One region of the Mesorhizobium sp. WSM4817 genome, then DNA from elsewhere that is predicted to be linked to it. Evidence: riboswitches for the same ligand, from Rfam matches in the RefSeq annotation. Region 1 holds a riboswitch; the other holds the start of a gene.
The links. Region 1 has a riboswitch for cobalamin ahead of AC0L2K_RS08820 (CbtB domain-containing protein). Riboswitches for the same ligand answer to the same signal wherever they lie in the genome.
Positions count from the first base shown of each region.

Region 1 (7,577 bases):
GCAGGTACCAGCTCGATTTGAAGGCGTGCTGATAGCCGTCGGGCTGGCGGACGGTGTCTTTGAGCGGCCCGAGCACCGCATCGACCTTTTCAAGCGACCAGCCTTCCGAAAATCTTTGGGTAAAATGCCCCAAATCAGTAAAGTGTGTGGGGCGCGAGGTGTGCCGCGGACCGGCGAGCATCGTGCCGACACCGCCGATCACATAGTCCGGCGCCGGCAGGCCGACTTCGTCGACGAAGTTCAAGATGTCGTCGGCCAGGCGACCGCTGTTGTAGACGAGAACCGGCCGGTGCTCGGGATCGAGCGCTTGCCATTTCAACCGAAAGCGTGACGTCGCCGGCGCATCGCCCGCCAGGGTCCCGTCGAGATCACTCGACAAAAGCGCGATCGGTTTCAATCGCCGTCGTTCCACGGCTCGTCCCAGTCATGATCGTCGACCGCCTTCAGCACCGGACGGCCTTCGACAAGGCTGACCAGCTGCTGGGCGATGCCTGTCCAGGTGAACAGGCTACGCGCCTTGTGCGCACCCATGCGGCCCAGGCGGCCGTAGAGGCGCTGGTGCTTCATCGGCTTGACGATGGTGATGCCGAGATCTTCCTTGTCGAACGGATCGCCAAAAAGCGCATGCCGGCCATAGCTGATCCCGCGATAGAGGCCGCCATGGATCGTAACTACGGTCGGCGTACCGCAGGCCATTGCCTCGATCGCGGTCATGCCGAACGGCTCGTAGCGGCTCGACAGGACGAACATGTCCGCCGCCCGATAGGTATCGGCCAGGTCCTCGTCGGCAACATAGCCGGAGAAGACGACACGATCCTGCAAGCCTAGCCGTTCGACCTGTTGCTTGAGCTGGTTGAGGATCTTCTGCTCCTGCTCGTCCATGTTCTCGCCGCCGACAGCGAGCCTCAGGACCGCATCCGGCACACGTGGCGCCACCACGGAAAACGCATCGATCAGCAGGTCGTAGCCTTTGTTGGTGGCGAGCCGGCCGAGCGCCAGGACCGTCCGCCCTTCGAAGCCGAGCCGATGGCGGATCAACCGGCGAGACGCCTCGCTGACGGGGAAGAACCGGTTGTCGTCGTAACCGGGCGGGATCATGTGCACGCGGTCGCGCTCGAGGCTGTAGTCCTCGACCAGCATGTCGACCTGCGGCGGCGTTGTTGCGATCACCATGGCGCAGCTTCGATAGATGATCGTCTCGTGCTTTATGCGCTCGCTGAAATTGAACTCGGCCTCGAACGTATCAGCCTTGTCAGGGTAGTCGGTCTTCATCTGGCGCTGCTTCCATATGCCAAGCGAATGCGGCGTATGGATGTGCGGGATATTGAGCGCTTCGGACAGCCGCTGCCCCGCCACGCCCGCATCCCAGTAGTGACTGTTGATGAAGTCGTAGGAGAGATTTTCCCGGCGAATCAGGCGCAGCGCGTTTTCACACCACTCGAGAAGGTGGCGGTGGAGATATTCCTTCGGAATAAAATCGGGTCCGCCACAGGCGACACGCAGGACGCGAACCCCGTCGGCCACTTCATCGACAGGAGGCTGGTCTTCAAATCGTCGCGTCCAGATATCGACGGCATAACCCAACTGGGCCAGCTTTTTGGCAAGTTCCAGGACATAGACCACCTGTCCGCCGGTATCGGCCGCGCCCAGTGGCGGGTTGGCTGCTACGTAGCCGTGGGTTGAAATGAGAGCAATTCGAGGTATCGCCGCATCCGAGTCCGGCATCTGTATCCTTCTCTACGATTGATCTGCGCACGCCGCAGCATGCACAAGTTGGGTTATATAAGGTTTCCAGCCGCCATCCGCAAATGTCGAAAGCGCCAGGCGGCCGCCAGGCTGGTGGCACGTCGGTGAGAATATTGACTCCGCCCGCAATGGTAGCCCCCAGAGACGCCGATAGGGAACATACCGAGGAGCCTCGGCGCGACGCTTATGGGAGAGCCGAAGGCGTTGTGCGATTGGTGGATGATTGCGCCGGCTGACATCGACTTCGAAATCTGACAGACGCTGTAGCAATTTGACGCTGCTCATGATCCTTTCTGGAAATCGATTCCGATTTTCATAGTCATGCGCTAGACCTGACACGCAGCTTTTCCGGAATTCTGAATGGCGGGAGGCGCTTGTGGAAGGCCAGGACGAACAGACGACCGGCGCCAGGACCGCTGACGACAGCGCCGACATCTATGGCGAGGACGGCGCCATTCTATCGTCGTTCCTTGCCCAGATCGGTGCCGCGATCGCCGATCGCGACACGCTGACGCTAAAGCGTGAAGTCGACGACCTGCACCAATCGGAACTCGGCGACCTGATCGAGGCGCTTCATCCAGAACAGCGCCGCGCGCTGGTCGAATTGTTGGGCGCCGATTTCGATTTTTCCGCGCTGACCGAGGTCGACGAGGCTATCCGCCGCGACATCGTCGACAGCCTGCCCAACGCCCAGATTGCCCAGGGGGTCCAGGACCTCGATTCCGACGACGCGGTCTACATTCTCGAGGATCTCGAAAAGGAAGACCAGGACGAGATCCTGTCGCAACTGCCGTTCACCGAGCGGATCAGGCTGCGCCGCTCGCTCGACTATCCCGAAGAGACTGCCGGTCGCCGCATGCAGACCGAGTTCGTCGCGGTGCCGCCATTCTGGACGATCGGCCAGACCATCGACTACATGCGCGAGGACAACAACCTTCCCGACCGCTTCAGCCAGATTTTCGTCATCGATCCGAGCTTCAAGCTGCTCGGCGCCATCGACCTCGACCAGATCCTGCGCACCAAGCGCTCGATCAAGGTCGAAGAGGTCATGCATGAGACCAGGCACGCCATTCCGGCGACGATGGACCAGGAGGAGGCGGCGCGCGAATTCGAACAATACGACCTTCTCTCCGCTGCCGTCGTCGACGAGAACGAGCGGCTGGTCGGCGTGCTGACCATCGACGACGTGGTCGACGTCATCCAGCAGGAAGCCGAGGAGGATCTGCTGCGCATGGGCGGTGTCGGCGACGAAGAATTGTCGGACAGCATCCTTTCGACCTCGCGCTCGCGCGTTCCGTGGCTGCTCGTCAACCTTTTGACGGCGTTCCTGGCGGCCTCGGTGATCGGCCTGTTCGACCGCACGATCGAGCACATCGTGGCGCTGGCCGTGCTGATGCCGATCGTGGCGGGCATGGGCGGCAATGCCGGCTCGCAGACCATGACGGTCACGGTGCGGGCGCTGGCGACCAGGGACCTCGACATCTACAATGCCGGCCGCATCATTCGCCGCGAGATGGGGGTGGGCTTCATCAACGGCATCATCTTCGCCATCCTGATCGGCATCGTCGCCGCCGCCTGGTTCCGCGACCCCAACCTGGGCGGCATCATCGCCGCGGCGATGATCATCAACATGTTCGTGGCCGCACTTGCCGGCATCCTGATCCCGCTGCTGCTCGACCGGTTCAAGATCGACCCGGCCGTGGCTTCGGCGGTTTTCGTCACGACGGTCACCGACGTCGTCGGCTTCTTTGCCTTTCTCGGCCTCGCCACATGGTGGTTCGGCGTGTGAGCGACGCCCGCTCAATTGACTTTTACGTAAATGCCATGCGAGATTTTGGAACAGCCTCTGGCCGATTCTGACACGCGTGCGGATAGCGAGGCCGCATGGTTGGAACTCGCAGCGCGGCCGGACATTTGGAGTGATGATGCGGGAATATTATTCGATAACCGAACTGACCCGCGAATTCGATGTTTCGACGCGGACGCTGCGCTTCTACGAGGACGAGGGGCTGGTGCAGCCGGTGCGGCGCGGCCGCACGCGGCTGTTTCGCCCGTCGGACCGGCATCTCATCCGCCAGATCATGCGCGGCAAGAGGCTCGGCTTTTCGATCAACGAGATCCGCGAAATCATCCAGATGTACAAGGAGCCGCCCGGCGAGGTCGGTCAGCTCAATCTGATGATCAAGCGCATCGAGGAAAAGCGCGAGGATCTGCGCCAGAAGCGCCGCGATCTCGAAGAGACCCTGGCCGAGCTCGACCAGGCCGAGGAGTCGTGCGTCGAGCGGCTGGTGGAGCTCGGCGTCAACACCTGATCGGCCTTTTTGATAATTCTACTCTGGCGGCCAGCCAGCGTTGTTCTGCGCTTCCGGTGCTCACCTACTCAAATGTACGCTCCGCTCCGGCTGCCGCCTCAAATCCAGCGGCGCACCCTTTTTGCGTAATCCCGGTATTTCTTGCCGAATTTCGTTGCCAGAACTTTTTCCTCGCCCTCGATCGCCATTTTCTGCGTTGCGAAGGCGGCGATGATCGCCAGCGGCAGGAACCACACGTTCCCCGAGATAAGGGCAACGCCGATCATCAGCAGCGTGTTGGCCAGATAGATCGGATTGCGGCTGACGGCGAAGGGGCCCGATGTCACCAGATGGTCCGGCACGGCGTTCGGGTGGAGCGTCGTCTTTGCCCGGATCATGATGCGGATCGCCGTGAACCAGAGTGCGACGACGCCGAACAATGCCACCCAGCCGGCCGCGAACAGGATGTCGCCCAAAAGGCCGCCGATCCATGGCAGCGGATAAAGCAAGCCAAGCGCGATGCTGACGGCGATGGCCGCGACATAGATCAGCGGCGGCCACGGTATAAACCCCGGTTTCTGCTGTCCCGGTTTCTGTTGGCCCGGTTTCTGCTGATGGTCGGTCATTGTGCTCCTCCCTCCATCAAAGTGCCGTTGGCCTTGGCAGTGCAGGCGCCGGCGAGATCGCCGAGATGCGCCTTCCATTCCGCAGCCTGGTCGTTGCGGTAGAGCCGATCCAGCGTGGCCTCGCCCTCGAGCGTATCGAGCATGCAGACACAATAGCTGCTGCAGAACTCCGTGTCGCGCGATTGCTCGCACGATGCCTGGCACTCTTTGAGGAAAGTGACCGGCCTGGTTTCGACGGCTGCCGGCATGACTTGCGAAAACAGCCAGAGCGAGCCGATCAGCACCGGCTGGTGGATCAGATAGAAGGCGAGGCTGTGCCGGCCGATAAAAACCAGCGGATTAGTCCAGCGGCCGGGCGCCAGGCCCGCCAGCCGCGTCAGCACGCCGGAGGCGAAGGCAAGTTTTGCCGCTGCGATGCCGACAAGCACAGCGCCAAACCATGGAAACAGCGGGACATAATCGTTGGAGCGCGGGTTGGTTGCCGACAGGCCGACCCACCACAGGGCCGGATGATCGAAGATCTCGGACCTGAGGTAGAGCGGCGCGGTGATGACGAAAGCTGCGACAACCAGCGTCACCAGCGCCGGCAGCCGCAGAAACGCCAGGCCGAGCAGGCTGGCGAGCGCGATCTCGTGCAGGATGCCGAAGAAGATGAAACTGTCGGGTGTGGCAAGCCTAGTGGCGGCCGATATGGCGAGCGCCGCCCCGCCGACCATGGCGAAGCGTTTCCAGAAGCCGTTCCAGCGGATTTGCTTGCCATGGGCGAGGAACAGGCTGACGCCGACCAGGAACAGGAAGGTCGACGCGATGCAGCGCGCGTAGAATTTCCACCAGCCAAAGGCAGTCAGGCCGGGATCGGTGTAGCCGAAGAATTCGAGATCCCAGGTGAAATGGTAGCTCGCCATGGCAAGCAAAGCGATGCCGCGGGCGACGTCGATAGCGATGATGCGCCTGGATCGGTCCTGAACGGCCGGCGTAGGAATGGTCATGGTCTCGCAATTCTGATTCAGTGCTGCAAGACGACTATCATGGTTGCCCCGGACAAAAGAAGACAGGCGCCGCCCTTCTTCCTTCTCCCCTTCTTGTGGGAGAAGGTGGATTGGCGCGCAGCGCCAAGACGGTTGAAGGGGTGCTGGCCGGAGCGCTGTTGGTGCCAAGCTGGAACACCCCTAATCCGACCTCGCTTCCCGAGGCCACCTTCTCCCACAAGGGGAGAAGGAAGAGCCCACGAGAAACGATTACCTTGACGGCGCGTTCGCGCTGCTAGCTGGCGGAATTTGGTTTGCCGGGCGCGGCGATTCTGCCTATAGTCGCAGCCGTCGTCGGTTCCGTTTTGGAACCAAAGAGGGAATGCGGTAAGGGCAAAATCGCCCAATGCCGTGGCTGCCCCCGCAACTGTGTGCGGTAGTCCTCTCCATATGCCACTGAAGATTTTCTTCGGGAAGAGCTTCTTCGGGAAGGTGGGGAAGGGCGCTGATCCGCGAGCCAGGAGACCTGCCGGCGACAGGAGAACTGACTTCTATGCCCTCGGGTGGAGGGCGAAAGGACAAGACATGAATACCGCTTCCGTCTCGCTCGGCGCTTCCGTCTCCTCGCAGTCGCGCTTCGTGCAGTTGGCGCTTGCTGCATTTCTCGGCGTTTTCGTCATGGGTTTTGTCGGCTTCTCGCATATCGATGCGGTCCACAATGCCGCTCACGACTATCGCCATTCGATGGGCTTTCCCTGCCACTGACGAGGGGCTGTCACCATGACACTGTTTCGCAACGTCGTGTTCATCGCGGCGATCGCAGGGCTTGTGGCCGGCGTCGTTCTCGCCTGCATGCAGGCCTACGCCACGGTGCCACTCATTCTAAAGGCAGAAGTCTACGAACAGGCCGGCGGTGGTCACACGCATGACCATGGTCTGGCGCCGGCCGCAGCAGGCAGCAATGCCATGAGCAGCGCCGTTCCGGCTGAAGCAGCCACCCCGGAAGAGGAAGGCTGGGCGCCGGCCGATGGCTTCGAGCGCTTCGCCTTCAACGTCGTTGCCAACGTCGTCACCGGCATCGGCTTTGCGCTGATCCTGGTCGCCGCTTCGGAGTTCGCCGGCGGCATCGGCAAGTGGCGTCAGGGTATGTTCTGGGGCCTTGCCGGCTTTGCCGTGTTCACGCTGGCCCCGAACCTTGGCCTGCCGCCCGAACTGCCGGCGATGCCGGCGGCCGATTTCGCCCAGCGCCAGATCTGGTGGACGGCAACCGTAGTGGCGACCGCGGCCGGTCTCGGGCTGCTCGCCTTTCGCAAATCGCTGCCGCTGGCCATTCTTGCCGTGGCGTTGATCGTGGCGCCGCATATTGTCGGCGCGCCGCAGCCCGACAGTTTCGAATCGCCCATCCCGGAAGGCCTGCACCACCAGTTCGTGGTGGCGGTGACGCTGACCAATCTGGTGTTCTGGCTGGTGCTCGGCGCTGTCGTCGGCTTGGTGCGCGGCCGCTTGACCGGCGCCGCAACCGGCCTGCGCGATAGCCTTGCCTGATCGCGCTGCTCCAGGCAGCAAGCTGACCCTGGTCGTCGGCGGTGCACGCTCGGGAAAGAGCGCGCATGCCGAAAGCCTGGTGACGGCCTGTCCAGCGCCGTGGACCTACATCGCCACGGCGCAAGCCTATGACGACGAGATGCACGAACGCATCGCGCTGCACCGGGCGCGGCGTTGCGACGGCTGGACGACGATCGATGCGCCGCTCGATCTCGTCGGCGCGATCGGGGCGCTGCCTGACGGCCGGCCTGTCCTGATCGACTGCCTGACGCTGTGGCTGTCCAACCATATGCTGGCCGAACGCGACATTGAGGCCGAATGCCGAGGGCTGGCGGATGTGCTGTCGCGGCCGCGCGGCCCGTGGTTCGTGGTTTCCAACGAGGTCGGCCAGGGCATCGTGC
Region 1 is NZ_JBVVQQ010000005.1:13,385-20,961, reverse strand. Features, by position in the region: gene AC0L2K_RS08850 (HAD-IIB family hydrolase) at 1-397, opposite strand, end outside; gene AC0L2K_RS08845 (glycosyltransferase family 4 protein) at 394-1,725, opposite strand; gene mgtE (magnesium transporter) at 2,123-3,535, shown strand; gene AC0L2K_RS08835 (MerR family transcriptional regulator) at 3,672-4,058, shown strand; gene AC0L2K_RS08830 (methyltransferase family protein) at 4,157-4,663, opposite strand; gene AC0L2K_RS08825 (heparan-alpha-glucosaminide N-acetyltransferase) at 4,660-5,652, opposite strand; cobalamin riboswitch at 5,970-6,179, shown strand; gene AC0L2K_RS08820 (CbtB domain-containing protein) at 6,217-6,396, shown strand; gene AC0L2K_RS08815 (CbtA family protein) at 6,412-7,176, shown strand; gene cobU (bifunctional adenosylcobinamide kinase/adenosylcobinamide-phosphate guanylyltransferase) at 7,199-7,577, shown strand, end outside.

Region 2 (7,577 bases), on a different contig from region 1:
ATGGTGACCACGAAGAAAGCGCCGACCGAACTGGTGATGATGCCGATCGGCAGTTCCTGCGGCGGCAGCAGCGTGCGCGCCAGAAGGTCACTTGCTAGCAGCAGCACCGCTCCGAAGAGGGCGCAGCTTGCAATCAGGCGCAGATGCAACGGGCCGGCCAGGGGCCGGGACAGATGCGGGATCATCAGCCCGACGAAACCGATGACACCTACGACCGAGACCAGGATCGCCGTCGAGAAGGCAGCGACGAGAAACGCCGTCCTGCGCATCCGCACAACCGGCACGCCGAGGCTTTCGGCAGCATTCTCGCCGGCCAGGAAGGCGTCGAGCTTGCGATGGTTCCACAGGCCATAAGCAAGAATGGTGCACGCGCCAAGAGCAGCCAGCCCGACATTGTCCCATCGCGCTAGGCCGAGCCCGCCCATGGTCCAGAACAAAACCGAGTGAGCGGCGCGCTGGTCTCCGGCGAAGACGAGATAGTTGGTCAGGGCGATGAACATGAACGAGACGGCAAGCCCGGCCAGTATCAGCCGTTCGGGGCCTTGCCCCCTCACCCGCGAAACCAGCAAAAGCACGATGCCGGCGGCCAAAATGCCGCCGGTGAAGGCGGCAACCGGCAACGTCCAGATGCCGAAACGGTCGCCAAAAATGGTGATGACGGAAACAGCGCCGGCCGCGGCACCGGAGGACAGCCCGAACAGGAATGGATCGGCGAGATCGTTTCGGGTTACCGTCTGCAGCAGCGCGCCGATGACGCCCAGCCCTGCGCCGACACAGATCGCCATGATGGTGCGCGGCAGCCTGAGATCGACGACAATCTTGGCAACCGGGATCTTGGCGACCGGGATATTGCCGACTGAGCCGGGCACGAGGTCTCCGTCCAGCCCGGCCGCATGTCCGAGCGCAGCAATCACGTCGCTCAACGCTATGACTGTCGATCCATAGGCGATCGACAGCAGAGCAAGAGCGGCGATTGCTGCCGCTCCTGCTGCCATGGCCAATTCGAACGCCCTGTGGCGCAAGCTCAGAAGGCTTCCGGGTGCATCGCGCTGGCGATCTTGCCGATCGCCTCGATGTTAGCAGGTCCGGGCGTCAGCTCGGCATAGCGCAGCGCGACGAAGCGCTCGCTCCTGACCGCATCGGTCTCCTTCATTGCCGGATGGACTTTGAGGAAGTCGAGCAGTTTCCTGTAACCGCCGCCGTCCTGGTAGTCGAGCAGGATCAGGAACTGCGGATTGCGGGAAGCGACCGTTTCCCAGTCCGTGTTGCCCCAGTTCGTCTGCATGTCGGCCATGATGTTGTCGCCGCCGGCAGCGGCGATCATGGCGCTGGGGATCGCGAACTTGCCTGATGTGAAGGGTTTGTCTTCGCCGGAGTCGTAGAGAAACACCCGCGTCCGCTCGCGGTCGCCGGCCTTTGCCGTGATATCGGCGAGTTGCGCTTTCCAGCCTGAAACGAGTTTTTCCGCCTTGGCTTGCTTGCCGAAAATCCTGCCCAGCTTTTCGATGTCGCCGTAGAGCAGGTCCATCGAGGCGGCGGGGCGGTTGTTGTCGAGATGGACGCAGCTTTCCGTCAGCACCAGCGTCTTGACGCCGTGCGGCGCCAGCGTATCTGGCGTTACCTCGCCGCCCGGCTTCATACCGTAATACCAGCCGGCGAAGAAGAAATCGGGCTCGACCGCGACCAGGTTTTCGAGCGCCGGGTATTTCGGCGCAAGTTCAGGGATCGCGCCCTGCTTGGCCTTGAATTCCGGACCGACCTTGTACCATCCGGTGATGCCGGTCAGGCCGACGATCGACGGTTGCAGCCCCAGCGCGAAGGCCATCTCGGCCATGTTCATATCCTGGATGACGGCACGCTTCGGCGCGGCGTCGAACGTCAGCGGCGTACCGCAGCTGTCGACTGTTACCGGGAAAGCGAAGGCGGTCTGGGCAAGCAGCAGAGAGGCAAAAGACAGTGCGAGGCGTTTCACGGATGTTGCTCCTTGGTTAGATCAGAAGAGGCACGGTTCGGGACTTCGAACACCGTGAGTTCGCGGTCTTCGGTCGGATGGCGCAGCCGAAGCACGTCGACGCCGAAAATCTCGCGGATCAACTGCTTGGTCAGCGCCTCGCGCGGACCGGCGAGTGCCTGCAGCCGGGCCTCGTTCATCACCGCGACCCTGGTGGCAAATGGCGTGACCAGCGACAGATCATGCAGCACCGCCACGACGGTCATGCCAAGCTGCGATACGAGTTCGAGAAGTTCGCTGCGGGCGCGCGGATCGAGATGATTGGTCGGTTCATCGAGGAACAGGATTTTCGGCTCCTGGGCGATGGCGCGCGCCAACTGGGCGCGTTGCCGCTCACCACCCGACAGCGAGCCGATCGTGCGGCCGAGCAGCGGCAGCAGGCCAGTTCTGCGAAGCGCTTCGGCGACGACGTCGCGTTGCTCGCTCCTGCGTCGCCAGCCGGCATGCGGGACCCGCCCAAGTCCGACGTAGTCGATCACGGCAAGCCGCGGATCGGGCTGATCGGTCTGGCCGACGACCGCCATGTGCAGCGCCCGCTCGGCGGCCGGAAATGTCTCCAGCCGGCGTCCGGAAAATCTGACACCTCCCGCGCTCGGACGCAGCGTGCCGCATAGCATGCGCAGCAGCGTCGTCTTGCCGGCGCCGTTGGGACCGATGATGGCGAGGCGGTCTCCCGCCGCGACGGAAAGGCTGACCGCACTGACCAGGCGCTGGCCATTCGCCGTGGCGCTCAGTTCACGCGCTTCAAGAAGAGGCTGGCAGGCATCCAACTTACCGTCACTTTCTCAAATGGCGACGGAAGGAAGCTGGACCGGCCGACAAGACCGATGTCCACGTCTCCTCCCGGCACACCCCGTCCGGTCAACTCGTGCGATGGCAGGTCTCCTGGCTCGCGGGTCCTTGCGCCATCCTGCCTTCCCAGCCTTGGCCAGTGGCATTTCGGATTTTGCTCGCCGCTTACAGTTGCGGGGGCAGCCACGGCCTCGATCCGAAGATCTCACCGTGTTCCCTTTTCACCCCTCGCCTTTCGGCTTGGGGACCATCAGTCAGCCACCCTAGTTTTCCGCCAATCCCAGCGCAATAAATTTCCGGGTTCCGGAGTGCCCCGCGAGCAATGGTCTTGTCAGAACGAGCATACCGAATCTCGTAATGTAATAACGTTACTACTTAAAAGACAACGCCTGCGCCTGTCAACCCCTTCGCCCAACGCTTTCGGCTTGCCGATCACCGTCGCATTGCGCGGTGCGCAATTTCGATCAAACTGCCTCCACCAGTAAGCGATACCATGACCTGGCCAATGCGCAGTCCCACAGCGAGGAGCCATATGAACCCGACCGAGAAAGCGCTGTGGTTCGTCGAAAGCCATCTGCCGGAGGCCATCTCGCTCGACGATGTCGCCAACAGCAGCGGCGTGTCGCGCTTTCACGTGACGCGGGCTTTCGGCGCGGCGACCGGACGTTCGGTGATGGGCTACCTGCGTTCTCGCCGCCTGACCGAGGCGGCGCGCAGGCTCGCCGCCGGCGCACCGGACATCCTCTCGGTCGCGCTCGACGCCGGCTATGCCTCGCATGAGGCTTTCACCCGTGCCTTCCGCGACCAGTTCGGCACCACGCCGGAACTGGTGCGCGCGCAAGGCTCGCTCAAAAACCTCGATCTCGTGGAGCCGATCCTGATGGACCAGTCCTTCCTCACCAATCTCGAGCCGCCGCGTTTCGAAACCAGCCGGCCGTTCCTCATCGCCGGTCTCGGCGAGCGCTACAGCTGCGAAACCAGCGCCGGCATCCCGATGCAGTGGCAGCGGTTCGGCCCCTATATCGGCAACATTCCAGGCGAGGTCGGCGACGTCGCCTATGGCGTCTGCGTCAACGGCGACGATGCAGGCAATTTCGACTATATCGCCGGCGTCGAGGTGTCCGATTTTTCGGACCTGCCGAAGGAGTTTTCGCGCGTACGCGTGCCGATGCAGAAATACGCCGTGTTCGCCCATCGTGGCCACATCTCGACCATCCGCCGCACGGTCAACACGATCTGGAACAAATGGCTGCCGGCCTCCGGGCACAAGATTGCCGACGCGCCCGAATTCGAGCGCTACGGCCCCGAATTCGATCCGCGCAGCGGCAATGGCGGGCTGGAAGTCTGGATACCGGTCGGGTGAGGAAGGGCCAGTTTTCAACTTGTGTTGGAGACTAGTGTCGAGGCGCTCCGCCTTATCTTGCCTACTCCCCTTGTCCCACAAGGGGAGTAGGGAAAGACGCTACAACTCCAGGTTCCAGTTCTGGCCGACCAGATCCTTGCCGAAGGCGTGGTGGCGTTCCTGATTGGCCAGCTTGAACCCGGCCGCCTCGTAGATGCGGCGCGCTGAGGTGAGCACGTCGTTGGTCCACAGCGTCAACGTCTTGTAGCCCTTGGCACGGGCAAAGCGGATGCATTCCTCGACCAGCCGCCTGCCGATGCCGAGACCGCGCGCCGAGGGTTCGACGTAGAGCAGGCGCAGCTTCGCCACCGCGTCCGACTGGCGCACGACGAAGACCGAGCCGACGACTTCCCCTTCCCGCTCGGCGATCCAGCTGCGTTCCCATTTCGGATCGTAGGATTTGGCGAAAGCGCCGAGGATTTCGGCGACCAGCGCCTCATAAGTTTCGTCCCAGCCATATTCCTGCGCGTAGAGCAGGCCCTGGCGATGGATGATCCAGCCGATGTCGCCGACCTGCAAGGACCGCAGCATGTAAAGGACCTTGGGCTCTGCACTCTCGCCCAGTAGGTGCTGCACCGTCTGCATCGCCTTGACCAGCCTGTCCTGTTCCGGTGCGGAAAGCCGCTCGAGCAGGGCCGCGACCTGATCGTGCGAACCCTGGTTCAGCGGCGCGAACGCCGCTCTTCCCGCCGGCGTCAGCGCAATCGACGAGCGCCGCGCATCGGCTCGCGTCGCCACGCGCTCGACCAGACCACGCTCCTCGAATTTTTTCAGCAACCGGCTGAGATAGCCGGGGTCGAGACCGAGATCGCGCGCAAGATCGGTGGCGGTCAGGCCATCGCGATGCGCCAGTTCATAGAGCACCCGAGCCTCGGTCAGCGAGAAGGCGCTTTTCAGCAGCCCTTCATCGAGCAGCCCGATCTGGCGGGTGTAGAAGCGGTTGAAGCCCCGCGCCGCATCGATCCGCTCCCTGCCGGGTTGATGATGAATCGTCATGGCATCTCCTGCCAGCACAAGATCAACCATTTAGTTGACTTAGTCAAGTATCAGTTCGAAGCAGGCTGCGGCTGTCGATCAGCTCACTCAGCGCCTTGACTCTCGCCAGCCACCGGCTTATCTCACCGCCACGTTAGCACTCGCCATTGGTGAGTGCTAAGCGTAGGTCCGGCGCCGCCGGGCTTATAGGTTTGTCCGGCGCCGCCGGACGGAGGAACTATTCTCACCATTCTCACCGAGGAATAAAAAATGGCAAAGTCGAAGTTCCGCCCGCTTCATGACCGCGTGGTCGTACGCCGGGTTGAATCCGAATCCAAGACTGCCGGCGGGATCATCATCCCCGACACGGCGAAGGAAAAGCCGCAGGAAGGCGAGATCATCGCCGTTGGTTCCGGCGCCCGCGACGAAGCCGGCAAGCTCGTCCCGCTGGACGTCAAGGCCGGCGATCGCATCCTGTTCGGCAAGTGGTCGGGCACCGAAGTCAAGCTCAATGGCGAAGACCTTCTGATCATGAAGGAATCCGACATCATGGGCATCATCGGCTGAATATCGGCCTCACCATCACTTAAATCCCAGGGCTCAATTCAAGCCCCTGCCAGGAGCTAAAAATGGCTGCCAAAGACGTAAAATTTTCTCGCGATGCCCGTGAGCGCATGCTGCGCGGCGTCAACATCCTCGCCGACGCAGTGAAGGTCACGCTCGGCCCCAAGGGCCGCAACGTGGTCATCGACAAGTCGTTCGGCGCCCCGCGCATCACCAAGGACGGCGTCACCGTCGCCAAGGAAATCGAGCTTGAGGACAAGTTCGAGAACATGGGCGCGCAGATGGTCCGCGAAGTTGCTTCGAAGACCAACGACATCGCCGGCGACGGCACCACGACCGCGACCGTTCTGGCGCAGTCGATCGTCCAGGAAGGCCACAAGGCGGTTGCCGCCGGCATGAACCCGATGGACCTGAAGCGCGGCATCGACCTTGCGGTTGGCGACGTCGTCTCGACGCTGATCAAGAATGCCAAGAAGATCAAGACCTCGGAAGAGGTTGCCCAGGTCGGCACCATCGCCGGCAATGGCGATGCTTCGGTCGGCTCGATGATTGCCGAAGCGATGCAGAAGGTCGGCAATGAGGGCGTCATCACGGTCGAGGAGGCCAAGACCGCCGAGACCGAACTCGAAGTCGTCGAAGGCATGCAGTTCGACCGCGGCTATCTCTCGCCCTACTTCGTCACCAACGCCGACAAGATGGTTGCGGATCTGGAAGACGCCTACATCCTCCTCCACGAGAAGAAGCTCTCCAACCTGCAGGCGATGCTGCCGATCCTCGAGGCTGTCGTGCAGACCTCGAAGCCGCTGGTCATCATCTCGGAAGACGTCGAAGGCGAGGCCTTGGCCACGCTGGTCGTCAACAAGCTGCGTGGCGGCCTGAAGATCGCCGCCGTCAAGGCGCCGGGCTTCGGTGATCGCCGCAAGGCCATGCTGGAAGACATCGCCATCCTCACCGGTGGCCAGGTCATTTCGGAAGATCTCGGCATCAAGCTCGAGAATGTTGGCCTCAACATGCTCGGCCGCGCCAAGAAGGTGTCGATCTCCAAGGAGAACACCACCATCGTCGACGGCGCCGGCAAGAAGGCCGAGATCCAGGGCCGCGTCGCCCAGATCAAGCAGCAGATCGAGGAGACCACCTCGGACTACGACAAGGAGAAGCTGCAGGAACGTCTCGCCAAGCTGGCGGGCGGCGTTGCCGTCATCCGCGTCGGCGGTGCGACCGAGATCGAAGTCAAGGAAAAGAAGGACCGCGTCGACGACGCCCTCAACGCGACCCGCGCGGCCGTCGAAGAAGGCATCGTTCCCGGCGGCGGCGTCGCACTCCTGCGCGCTTCGCTGGCCATCACCGTCAGCGGCGCCAACTCCGACCAGACCGCTGGCATCAGCATCGTGCGTCGCGCGCTGCAGGCTCCGGCCCGCCAGATCGCGGCCAACGCCGGTGCGGAAGCATCGATCGTTGCCGGCAAGATCCTCGAGAACACGGGCCCGACCTTCGGCTTCAATGCCCAGACCGGCGAATATGGCGACATGATCGCCATGGGTATCGTCGATCCGGTCAAGGTCGTGCGCACAGCTCTCCAGGACGCGGCCTCGGTCGCCGGCCTGCTGGTCACCACCGAAGCCATGATCGCGGAGGCTCCGAAGAAGGAGTCGGCTGGCGGCGGCATGCCTGCCGGCATGCCCGGCGGCGGCATGGGTGGCATGGGCGGTATGGGCGGTATGGGCGGTATGGATTTCTAAGGTCCACGCACTTCAATAATCTCGATGGGCGGCAGCGATGCCGCCCTTTTCTCTGACTCGGAGCCAAGCCGGATGCCACATCCACAAGGCTACA
Region 2 is NZ_JBVVQQ010000019.1:26,287-33,863, forward strand. Features, by position in the region: gene AC0L2K_RS23525 (FecCD family ABC transporter permease) at 1-995, opposite strand, end outside; gene AC0L2K_RS23530 (ABC transporter substrate-binding protein) at 1,025-1,972, opposite strand; gene AC0L2K_RS23535 (ABC transporter ATP-binding protein) at 1,969-2,781, opposite strand; cobalamin riboswitch at 2,870-3,070, opposite strand; gene AC0L2K_RS23540 (AraC family transcriptional regulator) at 3,336-4,166, shown strand; gene AC0L2K_RS23545 (bifunctional helix-turn-helix transcriptional regulator/GNAT family N-acetyltransferase) at 4,266-5,201, opposite strand; gene groES (co-chaperone GroES) at 5,451-5,747, shown strand; gene groL (chaperonin GroEL) at 5,810-7,483, shown strand.
Region 2: it holds a riboswitch for cobalamin, as region 1 does, so the genes downstream of both, AC0L2K_RS23535 (ABC transporter ATP-binding protein) here and AC0L2K_RS08820 (CbtB domain-containing protein) in region 1, are expected to answer to the same signal.